DNA from 3 places in the Candidatus Accumulibacter necessarius genome. Region 3 is predicted to be linked to each of the others. Evidence: riboswitches for the same ligand, from Rfam matches in the RefSeq annotation. Region 3 holds a riboswitch; each other region holds the start of a gene.
The links. Region 3 has a riboswitch for cyclic di-GMP ahead of V5B44_RS26470 (DUF1631 family protein). Riboswitches for the same ligand answer to the same signal wherever they lie in the genome.
Positions count from the first base shown of each region.

Region 1: another riboswitch for cyclic di-GMP. It lies ahead of V5B44_RS23265 (DUF1631 family protein); the one in region 3 lies ahead of V5B44_RS26470 (DUF1631 family protein).
Region 2: another riboswitch for cyclic di-GMP. It lies ahead of V5B44_RS16905 (M10 family metallopeptidase C-terminal domain-containing protein); the one in region 3 lies ahead of V5B44_RS26470 (DUF1631 family protein).

Region 1 covers NZ_JAZKUM010000011.1:129,919-136,072, reverse strand. The annotation lists gene V5B44_RS23275 (esterase/lipase family protein) at 1-737, opposite strand, end outside; gene V5B44_RS23270 (HDOD domain-containing protein) at 1,047-2,213, shown strand; cyclic di-GMP riboswitch class I at 2,298-2,396, shown strand; gene V5B44_RS23265 (DUF1631 family protein) at 2,571-4,769, shown strand; gene hisC (histidinol-phosphate transaminase) at 4,766-5,881, opposite strand; gene hisB (imidazoleglycerol-phosphate dehydratase HisB) at 6,033-6,154, shown strand, end outside.
Region 2 covers NZ_JAZKUM010000006.1:109,774-115,927, reverse strand. The annotation lists gene V5B44_RS16915 (hypothetical protein) at 652-1,608, shown strand; gene V5B44_RS16910 (hypothetical protein) at 1,857-2,216, shown strand; cyclic di-GMP riboswitch class I at 2,474-2,571, shown strand; gene V5B44_RS16905 (M10 family metallopeptidase C-terminal domain-containing protein) at 2,642-6,154, shown strand, end outside.
Region 3 covers NZ_JAZKUM010000020.1:6,081-12,234, reverse strand. The annotation lists gene V5B44_RS26480 (hypothetical protein) at 1-1,214, opposite strand, end outside; gene V5B44_RS26475 (hypothetical protein) at 1,211-1,384, opposite strand; gene V5B44_RS26470 (DUF1631 family protein) at 1,493-3,694, opposite strand; cyclic di-GMP riboswitch class I at 3,867-3,965, opposite strand; gene V5B44_RS26465 (transposase family protein) at 4,262-5,590, opposite strand; gene V5B44_RS26460 (DUF4338 domain-containing protein) at 5,779-6,154, opposite strand, start outside.

The DNA of each region.
Region 1 (6,154 bases), on a different contig from region 3:
GCGATCAGGCCACCCATGCTGTGGCCGACGATGACCAGTTCGCTGTCCGCTTGCGGCCAGGCGGTCAGCAGCGCCTCAAGCAGAACCGCCAGTCGCGTGCAGTTCTCGGCAATCGGCAGGCCCGTGTTGTAGCGCAGGTAGATCGGCGTGAGGGCGAACTCGGCCTGCAACTGGCGGCCGAAATGAGTTTCCGACTCGCTGGCCTCATCGCCGGCTTCCCAGCTATGCTCGTCGCAGCCCAGCCCATGCACGAAGAGGCAGAGGCGTTGGCCGGCCCGGGGGAAGGCGCTGCGCAGGGAATCGGCGGTCAGCGGCACTGCGGCGCCATGCACGTGGATCGCCATGTCGATCGCCAGCACGTTGTTGCTGGCCGCAAGATGATCGCCAAAAGCCCCGTTCAATGCGCTGCGAAGACCACTGGCGAGGCGTCCGGGTGGCTTGCTCGTGGAGAAGCCGGTGTGCTGCTTCTCGACCAGCGCGGCGGCGGCGAGGAGGCCCCCACTGCCGTGGTGGATCGCTGCGTAGACGCCGGCGACAATCGCATCATGAGCGGTTTGCACCAGCCGTGCTGGCCCGGAAACCAGCGGAATTCGCCGCAGGACGGCGAAAGACTTGCCGGCAATCGCGCCATGCATTTCCCTGACCCGCTGCGTGGTTTCCTGCACCGCGGTTCTGGCCACATGACTGTAACCTGTTTTGATCGGCCGGGCGCCGGCGGCGTGCTTGCCACGCGGCATGGGTGGTCCTCTGAAAGTGATGACGAAAAAGGCGGTCCGCGAGGCTTGCAAGCACTTGGCGCGTGCCTGGAGCCAGGACGGAGGGAAACTGCCGCGCAAGCCACCGGCAAGGTGCGGCGGCGAATCCAGCATCGCCGCTCAGCCTATTCTAACGGACACTCAGGATTTCCGGACTATCTGGCAAAGGGGTTGACTCAAGTGGCAGAGTGCCTGCCAAGCGTCTGTCCTTGCCCATCCGATTTTCAGCTATCATCCGCTTCGCGTCGAGTCGTCAAACGGCCGTGCACGAGGTGATGACGGGAGCACAGGATGTTGAGATTGCGCGTTGTTTCGTCAGATGGAAAGGATTTCCAGACGCCCCACGAAGTGGAATTCGACGAGGCTGGCGGCAGCATTGGGCGTCGGCCGGAAAATCGGTTGGCATTGCCATATGATCCCTCGGTTTCGACCGTCCACGCGACCATCGGTTTTCGCGACGGCCGCTACACCCTGACCACCCGGGGCAGAAATCCGAGTCGATTGAATGGTCGCGGGCTGAAGAATGGCGTCGAGGAGGCCATTGCGGATGGCGACCAGTTGGAGCTGGGTGGATCCGTGGTCGAGGTAATCATCAAGTCGCCAGACGGCGTTGTGCGCAAGCTGAGCTTCACTATGCTGGAGGACATCGCCCGTGACCTCTCCGCCGAGACGATCTGCTTTCCGACTTTCCTTGATATCACACTCAAGATTCGCAACGCTCTCAAGAATCCCAACCTGACGATCGACGAACTGAGCACCTTGGTCAGCGCCGAACCTCTGCTGAGCACCAAGGTGATTCGTCTGGCCAATGCGGTCGCCGTGAATCCGTCAGGGCGCGCGATCATTGCCATCAATGCTGGGATTTCGCAAGTCGGCATGGAGGCTGTGCGAGCGCTTTCCTTTGCCGTCGCCATAGAACAGTTGCTTTCTTCGAAGAGAATGGCCCCGTTCCAGCTACTGTCCGGGCGTCTGTGGGAACACTCGATGCACGTCGCTGCCCTGTGCCGCGTACTGGCGCGCCGACTGACCCGGATCAGTCCCGACGAAGCGATGTTCGTCGGTCTGATCCATGATATTGGAGTGTTCTATCTGCTGTCGCGGGCCGCGAATTTCCCACAGTTGATCGGCGAACCTGCCGAGCTCCATCAATTGCTGGTGCAGTGGCATGAGCACATCGGACACGCCTTGCTCGCGGCCATGGGCCTGCCAGACGAGGTGGTAACCGTAGTCCAGGAGCACGAGTTGCCGCGCACGGTGACAACGATCAAGACGCTGCCGGACGTGCTCTTCGTTGCCAACAAGTTGGCCAATATTCAGCATGGGTGGCGAGATCCGAAGTTCTGTGAACCAGTTGACACAGCTCCCTTGTCCGAGTTGTTCGATGCGGCGGCGCTGAGCGCCTTGCTTGCCGATTCGGCAGAAGACGTCGCCTCGCTGAAAAGTGCGCTGCATGTCTGAGGCGGCGTCGCGAACCCTTTTGCTGGCCCTTACAATAGCCTTGCATTTTCAACACACTTGATATAGATTCAAGATGACTTACTTGACTGAAAAAGGCAAACCCGTCGAAAGACGGGGACGCAAAGTCACCGGTCTAAAGGAAGCGGGATTCGTGCCGTTTCCAAAGATGGCGGGGCCGCCAGGCTAACCAAGGCGCTGTCCGGACAGGCGAAACTCCTTTGCGAGTTCTCGGTCCGCGGCAGGTCCGTCGGTTCCCCCAAGCGGTTTATTGGCCGCTCCGCGAGTGATGTTGCGCCAGCCCGGCAGTTTTTGCGGTGTGGCAGGGCGCTTTGGCGCTAGCGGCAAGGAGAATCGGCGATGGCTGTTCCAGGCGACAACGTGATCAGGTTCCCTGAAGGGGTGCGTGGTTTGACGGCCGACTTCGATCGTCCGCAGACCCTGGTCAGGGCTAGAGACCTGATGACCCAACGGCTCCGCGTTGCCTTTAGCTCCCTGCTACCGCAACTCGAGGAGGAGCTTCTGACCCAAGGCGATGTCGCAACAGGACGTGCGCAGCGCGAGCTTTTCTATGGCACGCGGGAGCTCATCCATGACAAGGCGCTGCGACTTGAGAGCTTTCTCGCGGCCGAATGGTTGGACCTCTTTGAGCAGAGGCTCAGGCCTGGCGACAAGGCCAAAGCCCCCAGGGCCATCGGCGATGCGGATGAACTGCAATTGCTCGATTTTGGCGCAATGGACCAAGAGCTCGCTGTCAAGGCGATCGCGAGCCGTCTGCGCAGCGCTTGCGACGATGGCTTGTTCGGCGCCGGGTACCGTCTGGCCTTTTTGTCCGGACAGACAGGAAATAGCTGGCTTGTCGAGGACCTCATAGCCCAGTCATTGGACAAGGCTTTCGTTGCTGCAGGAGTGGCTGGAATGGCGCAGGTTGAACTGCTTCATGCCATAGAACGGCACGTAGTCGAAGCGTTTGGCCCAACGATTCAAGATCTGAATACCTTCCTGATTGACCGCGGCGTGCTGCCCAAGCTACGCCGAAGTTACTCCGCGTCGGGAGCGGACAAGAAGCAATCGACCGAGACAGAAAAGGCTGGCGACGCTGCTGACATATTTGCTCTGCTGCAAAAACTCGTCGCGGCGCAGCCGGCCGATGGGGGCACGGCGGCCGTCGGTCTACCGATAGTGGGCGGCCATGGTGACCCAGCCGCAGGCATGTATCGTCAGGGAGGTTTGCCTGGCAACATGACCGTGCCGATCGAACAGGTCATGAGCTCTCTTTATTCCCTGCAGACGGCAGCGCCTGTCCAGACCTCGGGTCCACTGACGGGCAACGTATTGCGGGAGTTTCGGGCCAGTGACACCGGCCAGGGTCTTGGCCATCTGCACGCGGTGACGGTGGATATCGTCGCCACCTTGTTCGACTTCATTTTCGACGATGCTTCTGTCGCCGATCCGATCAAGGCACTGGTCGCACGCTTGCAGATTCCGGTGTTGAAGGTCGCGATGCTGGACAGCAGCTTCTTTTCCAGCAAGGCCCATCCAGCGCGGCGCCTACTCGACGGGATCTCGCGAGCAGCAGTGCGCTGCGGTCCGCGGGCTGGACATGATGACCCGCTTTACGCCCGGATCTCTGAAGTCGTCGACCGACTGCAGAATGAGTTCAAGCAGGATACGAGTCTATTCGATGTGCTTTGCGTCGAGCTGGACGCCTTCCTAGACGGACAGGAGGCGGCAGCCGACGCCTGTGCGGTCGAGGCTGCCCCCCTGGTCGCCGAACAGGAACGGCGCGAACTGGCAACCCTGGCCGCCGACCAGGTCCTCGCTGGCTGGTTGTCCATGCCGCTGCCCCCTGCCGTCAGCGATCTACTGCATCACGAGTGGCGCTCGCTGCTCATTCGGTATCATCTGAACAGCGACGACAACGCCTGGGGAGTGGCGATGAGCACCATCGGCGACCTTGTCGCGAGCGTTCAGCCGCAACCAGATGCAAAGAGCCGGAAGCGTCTCGCGACCTCTCTCCCAACCCTGGTTCGCCGGATTTACGAGGGCCTGGACAAGCTGAAGGTGGCTGAAGATCGCCGTCTTGCGCTGGTCGATCAGCTGTTCACTCTACATGCGGCAGTGCTGCGCGGCGCGGCGCCACTCATGACGAACGCGGCACCAATGGCGTTGGCAGCCGAACCAGCGTCGACAGAGCTGAGCAGCGAACGCATCGAGTACGGCGAGAGCTGTCTGGAACGGATTTTCCTCTCACCCGGTGCTCTGCTGCCCTCCTCGGAGGGCAGTGACCACGCCCAGTCCCTGGTAGCGAAGCTTCGGCGCGGTGACTGGCTTGAGTTTGCCAATGCCGACAGCGGCCCGCTGCGTTATCGGCTTTCCTGGATCAGTCCGCAGCGCGGCATCCTGCTATTGACCAATCCCCAGTCGCCAAAAGCGATATCGGTGTCGCCGGAGGCTCTCGCGCTTCAGATCGAACGCGGCGACGCAAGCGTCGTGACCGTCGAACCGATGTTCGATCGCGCCGTCCACCGCGCGCTGGAAACCCTCAAGGCGGCCTAGATCGCAGAGTTCATGGCCTTCATCGTCGGCTGATCTGGCTTCAGAATCTCGCGCAGGGCCGCGACCAGTAGCTTGCATTGTGTGTCGGTGCCAATCGTTATCCGCAGGTATTGATCGATGCGCGGCAGCTTGAAATGGCGAACGATTATGCCGCGCTGGCGCAGCGCTGTGGCAAGCTGGCCGGCATCACGCCGCGGGTGGCGGGCAAAGATGAAGTTGGCTGCCGATGGCAGGACGGAAAAACCGAGCGACAGGAGGGCGCCGCGTAGCACTTCGCGACTGCTGATCACCGCTTGCCGCGTCTTCTCGAAATGCTCCTGGTCACCAATCGCGGCGACCGCGCCGGCAATCGCCAGTCGATCGAGCGGGTAGGAATTGAAGCTGTTCTTGACTCTGTCCAGCGCCTCGATCAGGTCGCTCTGGCCGACCGCATAACCGACACGCAGACCTGCCAGCGAGCGCGACTTGGAGAGGGTATGCACAACCAACAGGTTGGGGTGGCGATTGACAAGCGCAATGGCCGACTCGCCGCCGAAATCTACATAAGCTTCGTCGACAACGAGCACCGACGCACCGTGCGCGGCAAGCAGCTGCTCGATCGCCGTAAGCGGTAGCAGACAGCCAGTGGGTGCATTGGGATTGGGAAAGATGATGCCGCCGTTGGCTGCCGTGTAATCTTCGACGCAAATGCCGAAATCGTCGGCCAGAGGCACGGTCCGGTACGCAATGTCGTACAGACCGCAATAGACCGGGTAGAAGCTGTAGGTGATGTCCGGGAACAGAATCGGCAGCTCGTGCCTGAGCAAGGCGACAAAAACGTGCGCCAGCACTTCGTCGGACCCGTTGCCAACAAAGACCTGCTGCCGCGAAATGCCAAACTCGGCGTAGCGAGCCGCGATCGCCCGCTTCAGGAGGTCAGCGTTAGGGTCCGGGTAGAGGCGTAGCGACTGCCCACCGTTGGCCAGTTCTGCGGCAATTGCAGCCTGTACCTGCGGTGACGGGGGATAGGGATTCTCGTTGGTGTTCAGCTTGACGAGGTTCGGCAGCTTCGGCTGCTCGCCGGGAACATAGGGCGTCAGGCGATGAACGAGGGAACTCCAGTAGCGGCTCATGAAAGGCTGCTCAGGTCGAATGCACGGGAAGCGCGAGATGGTATCATGCGCGTCTATTGTCCAGTCCGGTTTGCTGATGATCACCAGAGGTACGGAGCAGCAGGCTGAACTTTTCTCCAGACCCGAAATGCCACCCTGCAATGGTATCCCGATGCGGCAAGCAGAAGTTTCCAGGAATACCCTCGAAACCCGGATCACCGTACGGCTGAATCTCGACGGCAGCGGCAAGGGTAGATTCGCCACCGGCGTCCCCTTTCTCGATCACATGCTTGA
Region 2 (6,154 bases), on a different contig from region 3:
CCGGTTCTACTGTGGACATTCGTTTTGCATGAAGGCGACCCTTGCTCCTCTGGGTGAGCCGACATCGCTGCGACGACTGATGAGAGCCCGAGCGCTTCCGCTCTGGGAGATGCGGGACGCCACTCTGGGCGAGGACGGACCGCAGCCCCAACCGGTGCCGGAGTACGAATTCGACGTGCGACAGGAAGTCGCTTGTAAAAGTTGTTGCTACTATTAACCAATACGGGAAATCCCCCGGCGCGGCCGGTGGATGGTTACAACAAGCTGAGCCGCCATCGCCCGTCGTGGGACGACTCGTGCCTGCGGCCATCCGCCGGGCCGGACGGGCCGGGCGGATGACCACAGGCACTGAGCGGGGCGGGATTCTGATGACTTTTCAGGGGCTTTCAGGGGCCACCGGGTCTAAATTCGAGTTTGACGCCCCTTGATGGAGGCCCATATACTCTGGAGGGTGCCGTTGGATTTCCTGTCCTTCGCGCGCTTCGTAATGATCGGCGATCGCCGTGCGGCGTTCGCGGATTGCTCGGATCGCATCCTTAATTCCCGGGTTGGCGTCAAACGTCTGAAGGATGTTTTTGATCGCTATCCATCCAGGCGTGGGTGATTTCGGGGGGTCATCGAATGTCAGCGAGACGCAGAAACGAACGCCGCATGGGCACTCCCCGCGCATGGGTGGCTCGCTACATGCGGTTGCCGCTGATCGTCGCGGCGATTTCCTGCTCATTTGTCCATGCCGACGAGGCGGGAACACTGGCGGCGAGGCCGGGTTTCAAGAGCAAGGAAATGGGACTCCGGATTGATGTGCGGGGTGACGGCTGGGGCAATGCCAACAGGGAATCGATCGAGACGCTTCTCTATTCGGTCGCCGACGAGCTTCTGGCAAGACTGCCGGCGAATCTTTCCGCTCCCATCGCCGTCTCGCATACGGACCGCAGCCCCGTCGTCCTCTATGAGCGCGGTCCGGCGGGCGAATACCAGGTTCAGCTTCATGCCAGCGGGGAAAACTGGCATCTCTACGTCTACGAATTCGCGCATGAGCTGTGCCACATTCTCTCGAATTTCGACGAAAACGCCACCCAGCAGGACGTCCGCTACAACCAGTGGTTCGAAGAGACGCTGTGCGAGACGGCGTCGCTCTTCGTGCTGAAGAACCTCGCGGCGAGATGGGAGAGTTCGCCGCCCGCGCCAAGATGGTCGGAAGCCGCGAAGAAGTTGCGCCGATTCTTCGATCACCTGCTATCCGAGGGGCACCGCCAGCTCCCGCTGCATACGCCATTGACTGCCTGGCTGCAGGAAAATGAAGAGCAACTGCGCAAAGACCCTTACCTGAGGCAGAAAAACGAGGTGGTCGCCAACCTGCTTCTGCCGCTGTTCCGCGATGAGCCCCAGGACTGGGCTGCGCTGCGCTACCTCAACCTCGATCCTTCGGATGCCCGCAACAGCCTGCGGCATTACCTGCTCCACTGGTACAGGAACGCGCCGCTCGAACACAAGCACTTCGTCGCCGGCATTCTCGCGATGTTCCGGCTCGACGATCTTGTGCCGATGACGCCTGCCCTGGCCGACACGACGGGCATGGACCACTCCAGCGACCTCGCTCGAAACTGAGCGCCCGGCGCACGGCTTCTTGCCGGACGGATTGAACTTCTTGCGCTTCAGCTGATCCACCGGTCAGGCGAGCCGTTGCGAAGAGATTGCTCGGACCGGCGGTGCGTCGAAAGGGAGCCGGTGTGACTGCCGCTCCCGGGAGCGGTTGGCGATCATTGTGGGGTCATTCATCGTCGTTTGACTCTGGAAGGGGGGGTAATGAACTACCAACCCGCAATACAAAGTGAATCGTTTCAAGGAGAAATCAAATGAAGAACTCTCCCAAACTGAAGTCCGCTCTCAGCCTCTTGGTGCTTTCGGGCACGTGCTTGCCGCTTGCCTCGGTTGCCGGTGTCTGGGATTACGACAACGTGAAGTCGGTCGATCAACCCGCAGCCGAAGCTGCAGCTCCGAAGTCGGTCGAGCAACCCGTAGCCGAAGCCGCAGCTCCGAGAAGTGGCCTGGAAGGGCCGATCCGCACGGAAACCATGGAACCCGCTCGCTCCGAGGATGCAGGCACCATTTACGAACTCGGGCAGATCCAGCAGTCGCCCGCGGAAGCGTCGCCAGGCAAACACGGCGCCGCGGGTCCGGTTGGCAAAGAGACCGCGGAATTCCCCTACCCGTGATCGGTTGAGCGATAGCGGTCGCTGTAAGGCGGCCGGCGGGCGGCCGGGTGGTTGTTGCGAAGCGCGGCCTCGGCGGCTGTTGAGCGCAAGCAGCCGGGGCGCATCGTCTTCCCGGTTGACCATCGGCGACACACCAGAGCGCGCGGCCGGGAGACTCTGTGTCGAAATCGGCCTTGACTTTTTCCGATCAGGCGCCTAAATTCAAGCAGTTTTCGGTGGATGAGGTTTAGGCATCGTCGTTCGGTGCGCGGCCTCATCTGATTTAAAGGCAAACGGGGGGAAACCCCCGGACGCAAAGCCGCGGACCCTACCCTGAGTTGTCAGATGAGCTCAGAAGGGTGGCCGGGTTGCCCGAATCGAGCGTATCCCTTACGCAGATCGAGTTCCCTCCTTCAGCTTTGCGTCTCCAGTTTGACGGAGGCGTCATGGCACTCGCATCGTGGACCCAGCAACAGATCCTTGATCAACTGATTTCAGGAGCGCGTTGGAGCGGGCCGACAATCACTTATGCCTTTCCCGCGGCGGCGTCCGGAATCTACGGTAGCCAGGAACTGTCGGGGTTCGTGGGCCTCAATGCGGCGCAGCAGACCCAGGCCGAGCGGGCGCTGCAAACCTGGGATGACCTGATCGCACCCGATCTGGTGCGTACCACGGCGACCACCTCCAACATCGAGTTTGGCACGTCGACAACCGGTGTCGGCTACGCCCATGCCTACTTCCCGACTACCGGCAGCGTCTGGTTCAGCCGCAGCTACGCTGACCTGATGTCACCGCAGGTCGGCCAGCACTCCTTCATGACGTATGTGCATGAGATCGGGCACGCGCTGGGCCTCGATCACATGGGCGACTACAACGGTTCGGGGAGTTGGACGCCGTCTTCGTACGAGGACAGTGGCGTCTACTCGGTGATGTCGTACTTCGGTCCAAACATGAACAGTGGCAGCGGTAAGGTTGCCTGGGCCGACTGGGTGGGTGCGGACGGCAGGTTGTACTCCCCACAGACACCGATGGTCAACGACGTGATGGCGATCCAGGCGATCTACGGCGCCGAGACGACGACGCGCACCGGCGATACCGTGTATGGCTTCGGCTCCAATGTCACCGGCTCGATGGCGCCGATCTTCGATTTCACGCTCAATGCCAATCCCATCGTCACCATCTACGATTCCGGCGGCATCGACACGCTCAATCTGAGCGGCTGGAACACGGCCTGCACCATCAATCTGGCGCCGGGGTCGTATTCGTCGGGCAACAGCATGACGTACAACATCGCCATCGCCTATACGTGCGATGTCGAAAACGCGGTGGGAGGCTCTGTCGGTGACCAGATTACCGGCAATCTGCTGGCCAACCGACTCGATGGTGGCGTGGGCAACGACACGCTGTCGGGTGGCGGCGGCAACGATGTCCTTGTCGCCGGTGCCGGCAACGACGTGCTCGACGGCGGCGAAGGGACGGACAGTGTGGTGTTTTCCGGCGCCTGGGGGGCCTACAGCTATACCTGCACGAACCTCTACCCGACGACCTTCGCCTTCACCTTCTACGGCGCCGCGACCGGGACGGACACCCTGCGGGGGATCGAGACGTTCATCTTCGCCGACGTCACCAAGTACGCGAGCGAGTTGTCGGGGGCTGGGCCCTCGCCGTCGCTGGTTTCGATTTCCAGCAGTGCCGCGACGCAGGCCGAAGGCAATGCCGGGCAGACGCTCTTTTCCTACAAGGTCAGCCTGAGTGCTGCGAGTTCCTCGGTGCAAACAGTCAACTGGAGCCTGAGTGGCACGGGATCGTCGGCAGCCGATCCGGCGAGCGATTTTTCCGGGGCTACCGCCGGCAGCATCACCTTTCAAATCGGTGAGACCGAAAAGACCATCCAGATCTACGCGCGCGGTGACACCAGCGTGGAAGCGGATGAGCACTTCACGGTGACCTTGTCGAATCCGTCTGCCGGCCTGAAGTTCGCCTCGTCAAGCGCGCAGGGCACCATCGTCAATGACGACACGAGCAGCGGCGACGACGATTTCGGATCCACGACGGCAAGCGCCGGCAACCTGGCGGTGAATGGCAGCGGGGTATCGGGTGCGATCGAGCGGGCAGGCGACCTCGATCTGTTCCGCGTCAACCTGAACGCCGGTGTGACCTATGTCTTCGATCTCGTCGCTACTGGCTCGGGAGTCGATCCTTACCTGTCGCTCTATGCGATGACGGCCACTTCTCTGTCTGCGGTCGCCAGCAACGACAACGTCAGAGCCGGGACGAGCAGTGCGCAGATCACCTATACCGCAACCAGCAGCGCAACGTACTACCTGTTGGCCCAGGATGCCTGGACGGGTACCGGGAGCTACACGATCAGCGCGATCACCTTCGCGGGCAGGACGATCACCGGCGACGAGGCAGCGAACCGGCTGACCGGCACCCTGGGGGACGACGTGCTGTACGGTCTGGGTGGTGCGGACGTCCTGTCGGGCGACGGTGGCGACGACCGTCTCGACGGCGGCACTGGTGCAGATGCGATGAGCGGTGGCAATGGCAACGATATCTACGTGGTGGACAACGCGGCCGACTCCGTCAGCGAAACGAGCGCCGCCGGTGGAGTCGATCGCATTGAGTCGTTGGTAAGCTTCACGCTGGGCACCAATCTGGAAAACCTCGTGCTCACCGGGAACGCCGACAGCAACGGCACCGGCAACAGCCAGAGCAATCAGTTGACGGGCAACAGCGGCAACAACGTCCTCGATGGCAAGGCGGGGCTGGATACCTTTGCCGGCGGTTCGGGCAACGATACCTATCTGCTCGACATGGAGGGCGAGTTGGCGAACGTGACCGAGAACGCCGGCCAGGGAACCGACACGCTGACCGTTCTTTACGCCAATCCCTTGGCGGCAAAATCCATCGCGCTGACCGGGAATCTGGCCAACATCGAAAACGTCCTGCTCAGCGGTGCCGGCCTGTTCAATGTGCTGGGCAATGGCCTCGCCAATGTCCTGACGGGCAATGCCCTGGCCAACCGCCTCGACGGTGGCGCGGGAATCGACACGCTGATCGGTGGCGCCGGTGGGGATACCTATGTCGTCGACCAGGTGGGCGATGTGCTGGTCGAAACCTCAAGCCTGGCGAGCGAGATCGACACCGTCGAGAGCTGGGTCAGTTGGGGGCTGGGCGCCAACCTGGAGAATCTGACGCTGCTGGGCAGCGGCAACCTGGCTGCCACCGGCAATGCGCTGAACAACACGCTGACCGGCAACGCCGGCGCCAATCGCCTGGACGGCGGCCTGGGTGCCGACATCCTGCTGGGCGGTGCCGGTGACGATCGCTACGTCGTCGACAACCTCGGCGACAAGGTCTACGAAACCACGACCAGGACCAGCCAGTTCGATGCCGGCGGCACTGATACGGTCGAGAGCAGCATCAACTGGACGCTCGGCAACTTCGTCGAGAATCTGACGCTCAGCGGCAGCGGCAACCTCAGCGGCACCGGCAATGCTCTCGCCAACACGCTGCGGGGCAATGCCGGGATCAACGTCCTCGACGGCAAGGCCGGGGTCGACGTACTCGACGGTGGCGAGGGTTCGGACATCTACCTGGTCGGGCTGGCCAGCGATCATGCGGCGGCGGAGATTGCCGACAGCGGCAACGTCGGCAGCGACGAGGTCCGCTTTGCGGCAAGCACCAGCGGCACACTGACGCTGTTCGCCGGCGATCGTGGCATCGAGCGGGTGGTGATCGGCAAAGGGGGTGAGGTTGCTGGGGTGACGGTTCGCAGGTGGTCAAGCAGCGGTACGCTGGCGCTGGACGTGGACGCTTCGCAGGTGGTCAACGCCTTGTCATTGCTTGGCAATGCGGGTGCCAATGTGCTCACCGGTACTGCCTACGCCGACACGCTCGACGGTGGTGCCGGTGCCGACCGGCTGATGGGTGGCGACGGCAACGACCGCCTGATC
Region 3 (6,154 bases):
AGGGCCAGGACGACCCCGTCATCGCGACGCGCAAACTCGATCCCGGCCCGCTGCAGATAGTGCGTAAACGCCGCCAGTTTGAGCACCACACGCTGGTGTGGTGCCGGCGCACGCAAGGCTTGTGGAATGAAGAGCCCTTCCTCGATGGTCTCGGGTTGCGGCCGCGCGCGCACGTGCTCGGTGGGAATGAACAGGTGGTAGCAACCGCAGGGATGGATGGTGTCGTAGATCAGGGGACTTCCGTTCTCGGCCAGGGTGACCCGCCAAACGACGCCGTCGAGACGGCCGGCGAGCACATCGTAGGCTCCGAGCGCTGGGCGCGCCGGTAGCCAGACAGTGTATATCAGTTGCAGCAGCCAGTGGCCGTCCAGTTGCGCATGGCTGCTGCGGACGTACAGAACGGGTTGCTCGCGGGCAATGCCGATCTGTAGATGTCCTGCCTGGTCGCTCTGCCAGGCGACGGCCCCAGGGCGATCGTCGTCGCTGGCGGTTTCAATCTCGAATCGGGGCGCATGGCGTACAATCAGGCGCGCCAATTCAGAAGGCGACATCAGGGGCAGCCCCGGTGCTGCGGGTTCATTGAGCATCGGCACGCCGTCCGGCGATTCTGCCGGGATGTAGCGGAGACGACGATGCGCGACCGGGTCGGTGACGGCGTGCGTGGCGAAATCCGCCAGCGTGTCGCGCTGCCAGTTCCGTATTCCGGCAGCGAAGGCATGCCGCGTCAGCGGATACAGGCCGAGCGCACGCATGCTGTTCGAGTAGTCGTCGGGCACCCTGGCAGCGTCGATCAGCATGGGTAGATCGTGGCGATCGGCTAACGCCAGTTGCTGCCGACAGGTGGTCAGTGCAGTTGCCAGCGCACCGTCGACACCCGCGTTACCCAGTTCAAAGCGACGCGCGGCATCATCCAGCGCCGCCAGCGCTTCCCTCCACGCCAACGTCTGCTCGACTTCGCCAGCTGCGGTCGGAGCCAGCCTCGCCAGAACGCGATCAACCCGCAAGTAGGGAAACCCCGGCACACGTGGCTCCTGCGCATCACGCGTGCCGATCGCATCGATCAATGCGTCACTGGCCTGAAACCGCCGAGCACATTCGCCCAGCGCGTCTTCACGCTGCAGCGTCTGGGTGACCGGAGCGTGCGCATAGGGGTCGACGCTGGCGCAACCGGGCAACACGCAGCATGCCACCACCAGGCCCAGTGAAAGTCTCATCCGGCATCCTCCCCGGCCGCGAGCCACGCCTGACGTCGTGCGATCTCGCGCAGCATCGCCTCGAACTGCTCGCGCATCGTGCGCCGGATCGCGCTGACGCCAAAAAGTCGCCTCCCCACTGGCGGCAGTGGCGCTGCCAGTTCGAACTGTGCATCGTAGTCGAGGCGCACGCTCGAACGCTTTGGCGAAGGTAAGGGCGTCAGCGTGTTGCGGCCGCTGAAGCTGCGCAGCGTTGACTCACCGGCGACAACACTTCCGGGCTCCAGTCGTGACCAGAGTTACGCAGCCTTCAGTTTTTGCAGTGCGCGGTTAACGGCGCGATCGAACATCGGTTCCGGCGGCATGAGGATCGCTTCACCGCGCTCGATCTGGAGCGCCAGGGCATTCGGGGTCACCGATATCGCACGCGGCGACTGCGAGGTAGTGAATAGCAGAATGCCTCGCTGCGGGCTAATCCACGATAGGCGATAACGCAAGGGTCCGGATTCCGGATTCGCAAATTCGACCCAATCGCCACGCTGCAGGCTTCCCACCAGCGACAGTACGTCTGCCCTGTCTCGCGAAGGGGGTAGTTCATTGGCCCCGGCCAGTGAAATTCGTTCGATCTGCGTTTCGCCGCGCACGACCTGCTCGCGGGCAAGGCTGACCGGCACGGGCTCTGCCACCGGCAACACCGGCCGTGGAGTGACGATTGGCGGTGCCGTACCCCGCAGGACCGCGGCATGCACACTGAAGAGCGCATCGATCAGGGCCAGGCGGCGATCATCTGCCATCTCCAGGCGGCCAAGCCCGTTGCAGATGCGGCGAACCAGGGTCGGCAAGCGGGCCGCCAGCCGCTTCCGGCTTGGCACATCCGACGGGATGTCGACGCTCGCCACCAGTTCACTGACCGTGTCCATGGCTGCCTCCCAGGCGGCATTGTCACCGTCCATAGAGTGCCGAACGAGGAGTTTGCGCCATTCGTTGTCCAGCAGATCAGTCACCGCCGATGGCAGTGGCATCGCCAGCCAGCCGACGAGGGCGTGATCGGCTGCCGCAGCCGCGAGTTCGTAGCGCTCCTGTTCGGCAACCAGTGGCGCCGCGTTGACGGCGTGGGCATCGGCTGCAGCCTCCTGGCTTTCAAGGAATGCCTCCAGTTCGATGCACAGCGTATCGAACAATTCGGTATCCTGACTGAACTCGTTCTGCAGCCGTTCGACGATTTCCGCGACCCGCGCGTACAAGGGATTATCGTGACCCGCTTGCGGGCCGCAACGCACCGCCGCTCGCGAAATCCCGTCCAGCAGGCGCCGCGCCGGATGCGACTTGCTCGAAAAGAAAGTCTTGTCCAACATGGCGACCTTCAGCACCGGAATCTGCATGCGCGCAACCAGGGCCTTGATCGGGTCGGCGACAGAAGCGTCGTCGAAGATGAAGTCAAAGAGGGTGGCAACGATATCCACGGTGACGGAATGCAGATAGTCGAGGTTCTGGCCTGCGTCACTGCTATGGAACTGCCGCAAGACGTTGTCCATCAATGCCGCGGCCGTTTGCACCGGCACCGCCCTCTGCAGGGTATCCAGAGAGGCCATGACCTGCTCCATGGCAACGGCCATGCCGGCGGGCGACGCACCGCCCATGGACACGCCGGTGGAAGGGCCATAGCCAGCGCCAGAGCCGACGCTTGCGCCGCCCGTCCCTGCGGAGACTTGCGGCGGGCGCACGAGTTCCTGCAGCAAAGCAAAGAGGTCGGCAGATTCGGCAGGCTTGCCGGGGTCAGTCGCGTTGCGCGGTTGGTTTGGTGACGGGGAGCAGGTTCGGGAAAGCTGTGGCAGCACACCACGGCCAATCAAGAAAGCATTCAGATCGTCAATGGTCGGGCCAAAGACATCGACGGCGTGGCGCTCCATGAGTTGCAGGATTTCCAGCTTCGCCTTGCCGACCAACCCGGCATCCTCGAATGCACCGCCCAGCGATTCGGCGATGAGGTGTTCTATGGGCAGGCTGCCTTCCGGTTCTCCAGACAAGAACGCCAGCCGGCGCCCAATGGCAAACAGCCCCTCGTCACACTGACTACGAAGGCTGCCAGCGATGGCCTTGACGACCAGTTCCTCGTCCATGGCGCCAAAGTCAACCAATTGCAGTTCTTGTGGAGGGCTGCTGGCAGCACCACGTCTGCCCTTGTTCGAAGCACGGCATGCCTGCGTGAAGAGTGCTGACCACTTGGCGAGCAAAGCGCCTTCGAGCTGCGGCGCTTTGGCGTGAATCGCCTCTCCCGTGTGGTAGAACAGGACCCTTTGCGCGCGTCCGCACGCGACGTCACCTTTGCTGAGCAGTTCCTCCTCGACTCGGGGCAGCACCGACCTGAAGGCGTCACGGAGCTTGCACCCCATGAGATCCCGTGCCTCTGTGAGGACACCGGGATGATCGACATCAACGAGCGCGCCACGAACCCCTTCAGGGAACCTGATCACGTTATTTGCTGGAACTGGGACTGCCATCACCGATTCTCCTTGCCGCTGGCGCTGAAAAAACACGCACTGCCAAACCGCTAAATGTGGCGGGTTGGCGCAAGGTCACTGTCTCGGAGCGGCAGTTTGGCCCCTCAGGGCACCGACGGGCTTCTGGTCAAGGATGCAGCGCTGTTCATGGTCCTGATGCTGCATCTGTTCGCCTGGCGGTCCCGCCGTCCTAGAAAGCGGCGACAACTCCGTTTTCTGTAGACCGGTGACTTTGCGTCCCCGCCTTTCGACGGGTTTGCCTTTTTCAGTAAGACTAGCTGTTTAGAATCTACACCAATAGTCTCAATAGTGCAAGGCGCTTATCAGCGACTCAGCCCTGACGCATGACCCTGCCCAATCGGGTTCGTTTGCTGGAAGCCCCGCTTTCGCCGCTGGAGCGGTCAAATCGCGGGGGGCTGGCGGCAGGAGAGCGCGGGATACGCGGGTGGAGTGGGGTTCGTGGAGAGGGTTTCGAGAGGTGTCAGGAACTCCGGTACGATCTCTGGACGAGCCTTTCCCGGCACGGACGATGCCGTACGGGGGGATGCTGGGGCCGTCCTGGGCAGATCACTCGAGTTGCAGCAGAAAGGGTTCGGCGAGGAGCCCGCGCATCCGCGCGGAATCGAGCCAGGGGGCAGCGCAGGAGGTGCGGATGAAGCGGATAGCCCCGCGCACGCCGAACTGACGAAACAGATCGCGCAGCTGTCGCGTGAAGCGTGCCAGGGTATTGAAGACATGCGCCAGACGCATCAGGAGGTGGTAGCCCCGCATGGCATTCCAGTCGAGGGCAAAGGCATGCTCGTAGTGGTAGCCCTGGTGCTTTTCGACGAGGAAGCCCGCTTCGATGCCCCAGCGGTGGCGAGCGCCGAGATTGCAGCGCTCATGGACATTCTCGCGGCTGAGCGGCTGGCTGGAGAGCCAGGCGTGGCGCGCCGTTTGGGTCACGATCTGAGCCTGTTGATCGACCCTCTCCCAGCTTTCCTCACAGACCACCACGTGCAGCTTGAGATGCTGACGCCGGTTCGAACCGAAGGCATAGTCGATGTCGTTGACCCAAGTGAAGTGTTGTCGGCGTCTTCCCCAGTTCCGCTGCAAGGCCTGTGGCTTCAGAGCCTGGAGCGCGTGGAACTCCTGCCAGACCGAGGGCAGGTCCTGGTTCTTGAGCACGATCATGAACTGCCAGTGGGCGCGCCAGCAGCGCTGCATCACCGGACCGTTGGCGTAGAGGCCGTCGAGCAGAAGCAGGATCGGCAGGCGGGGAAACCGCGTCTTGAGCCGGTCGCTCAAGCGCGCAAAGGCGCGCAATTCGCAATCCTGCTTTTGCGCTTCGGTATCGCCGAGTGCGTGTTCGAGGAACTCGCTGAGCAACGGGATGACCAGACCGTTGTGGAAGGCGAGGCTGGCCTCGAGCACATAGACGAAGTACTGGGTCTGGCGGGTTTCGTCTTTGCCGACGCTGCGCTGCAGGAGTTCCTCCGCCCAGAGGGTGTCGCCGGCGAGCTTCTGCGAGCCATCGATGGCAATCGGATGGCAGTGGTTGATCAAATAGCGTCGGACACTCTTGCCGCGGATCAGGCGTCGCACCAGGTCGACGTGCGCCTGTTCGAGATGGGTCAGGTCGATGTCGCGCAGCAGCCGATAGAGGGTGTCGGCGTGTGGCAGGGTCTCGATCTCCGGGAACAGCAGGTGCAGGTTGGCCAGGAACTGCGGACGGGTCATTTCGCGGTTGCTCTCGCGCCGGGAGGCGAACTGAAAGACGAACATCAGCAGACCCCAGAGCAAGAGCACGGTCAGCTTGTGCTGGCGCTTCCTGGGGTCTCTCGGGTCGGGAATTTGTTCCAGCTGACCGAGCAAGGCCGGCAGCTCTTTGCGCAGGAGGCGCGTCTGTTTGCTCACGGCGTCCTCGCGGGCTTCCCTTTCTTCGGCGAGGGTCGCGAAGGTCGAGCATCGGTTGGGCAAAGGCGCGGGAGCGGGGGGCCTTTGTCCCATCGCGCACCGTTTCGCGTTCAAGGCCTTCTCCTGCCGTCTCTTGTTGCCGCGTTCCTCCCGGAGGCCGGCACGCGTCGGACGACGGCAGGGTTTGCTCATGGCCGGGAGATCCCGGTTACGCCGCACAACCGGTCGCGACCATCGCTGCCAAGCGGCTTGACCCACACTTGGCGGGGCGTGCTGTGATAGGACCGGCCCGGACGGGCCAGCCCGCGTCCACTGGTCTCTCCGAGCCATTGCCAACCGGCAGCCCGGTAGCAGGTGCCGGCATGGTGTCGCGGGTCGACGAAGCTTTCCAGCAGCAGCGGCTCGAAGCCCCAATGTTCGAGCCAGTCCGCACGGGCACGACGCGCGAGTTGCCCGAGCACCTGACTGGCCAGATGCGGCACCCGGACGTGCGGGAAGATCAGGAAGCGGCTGTTGTTGAGCACCCGTGGCAGGTTCTGGCGCCGGGCCTGAGCCGTCCAGCCG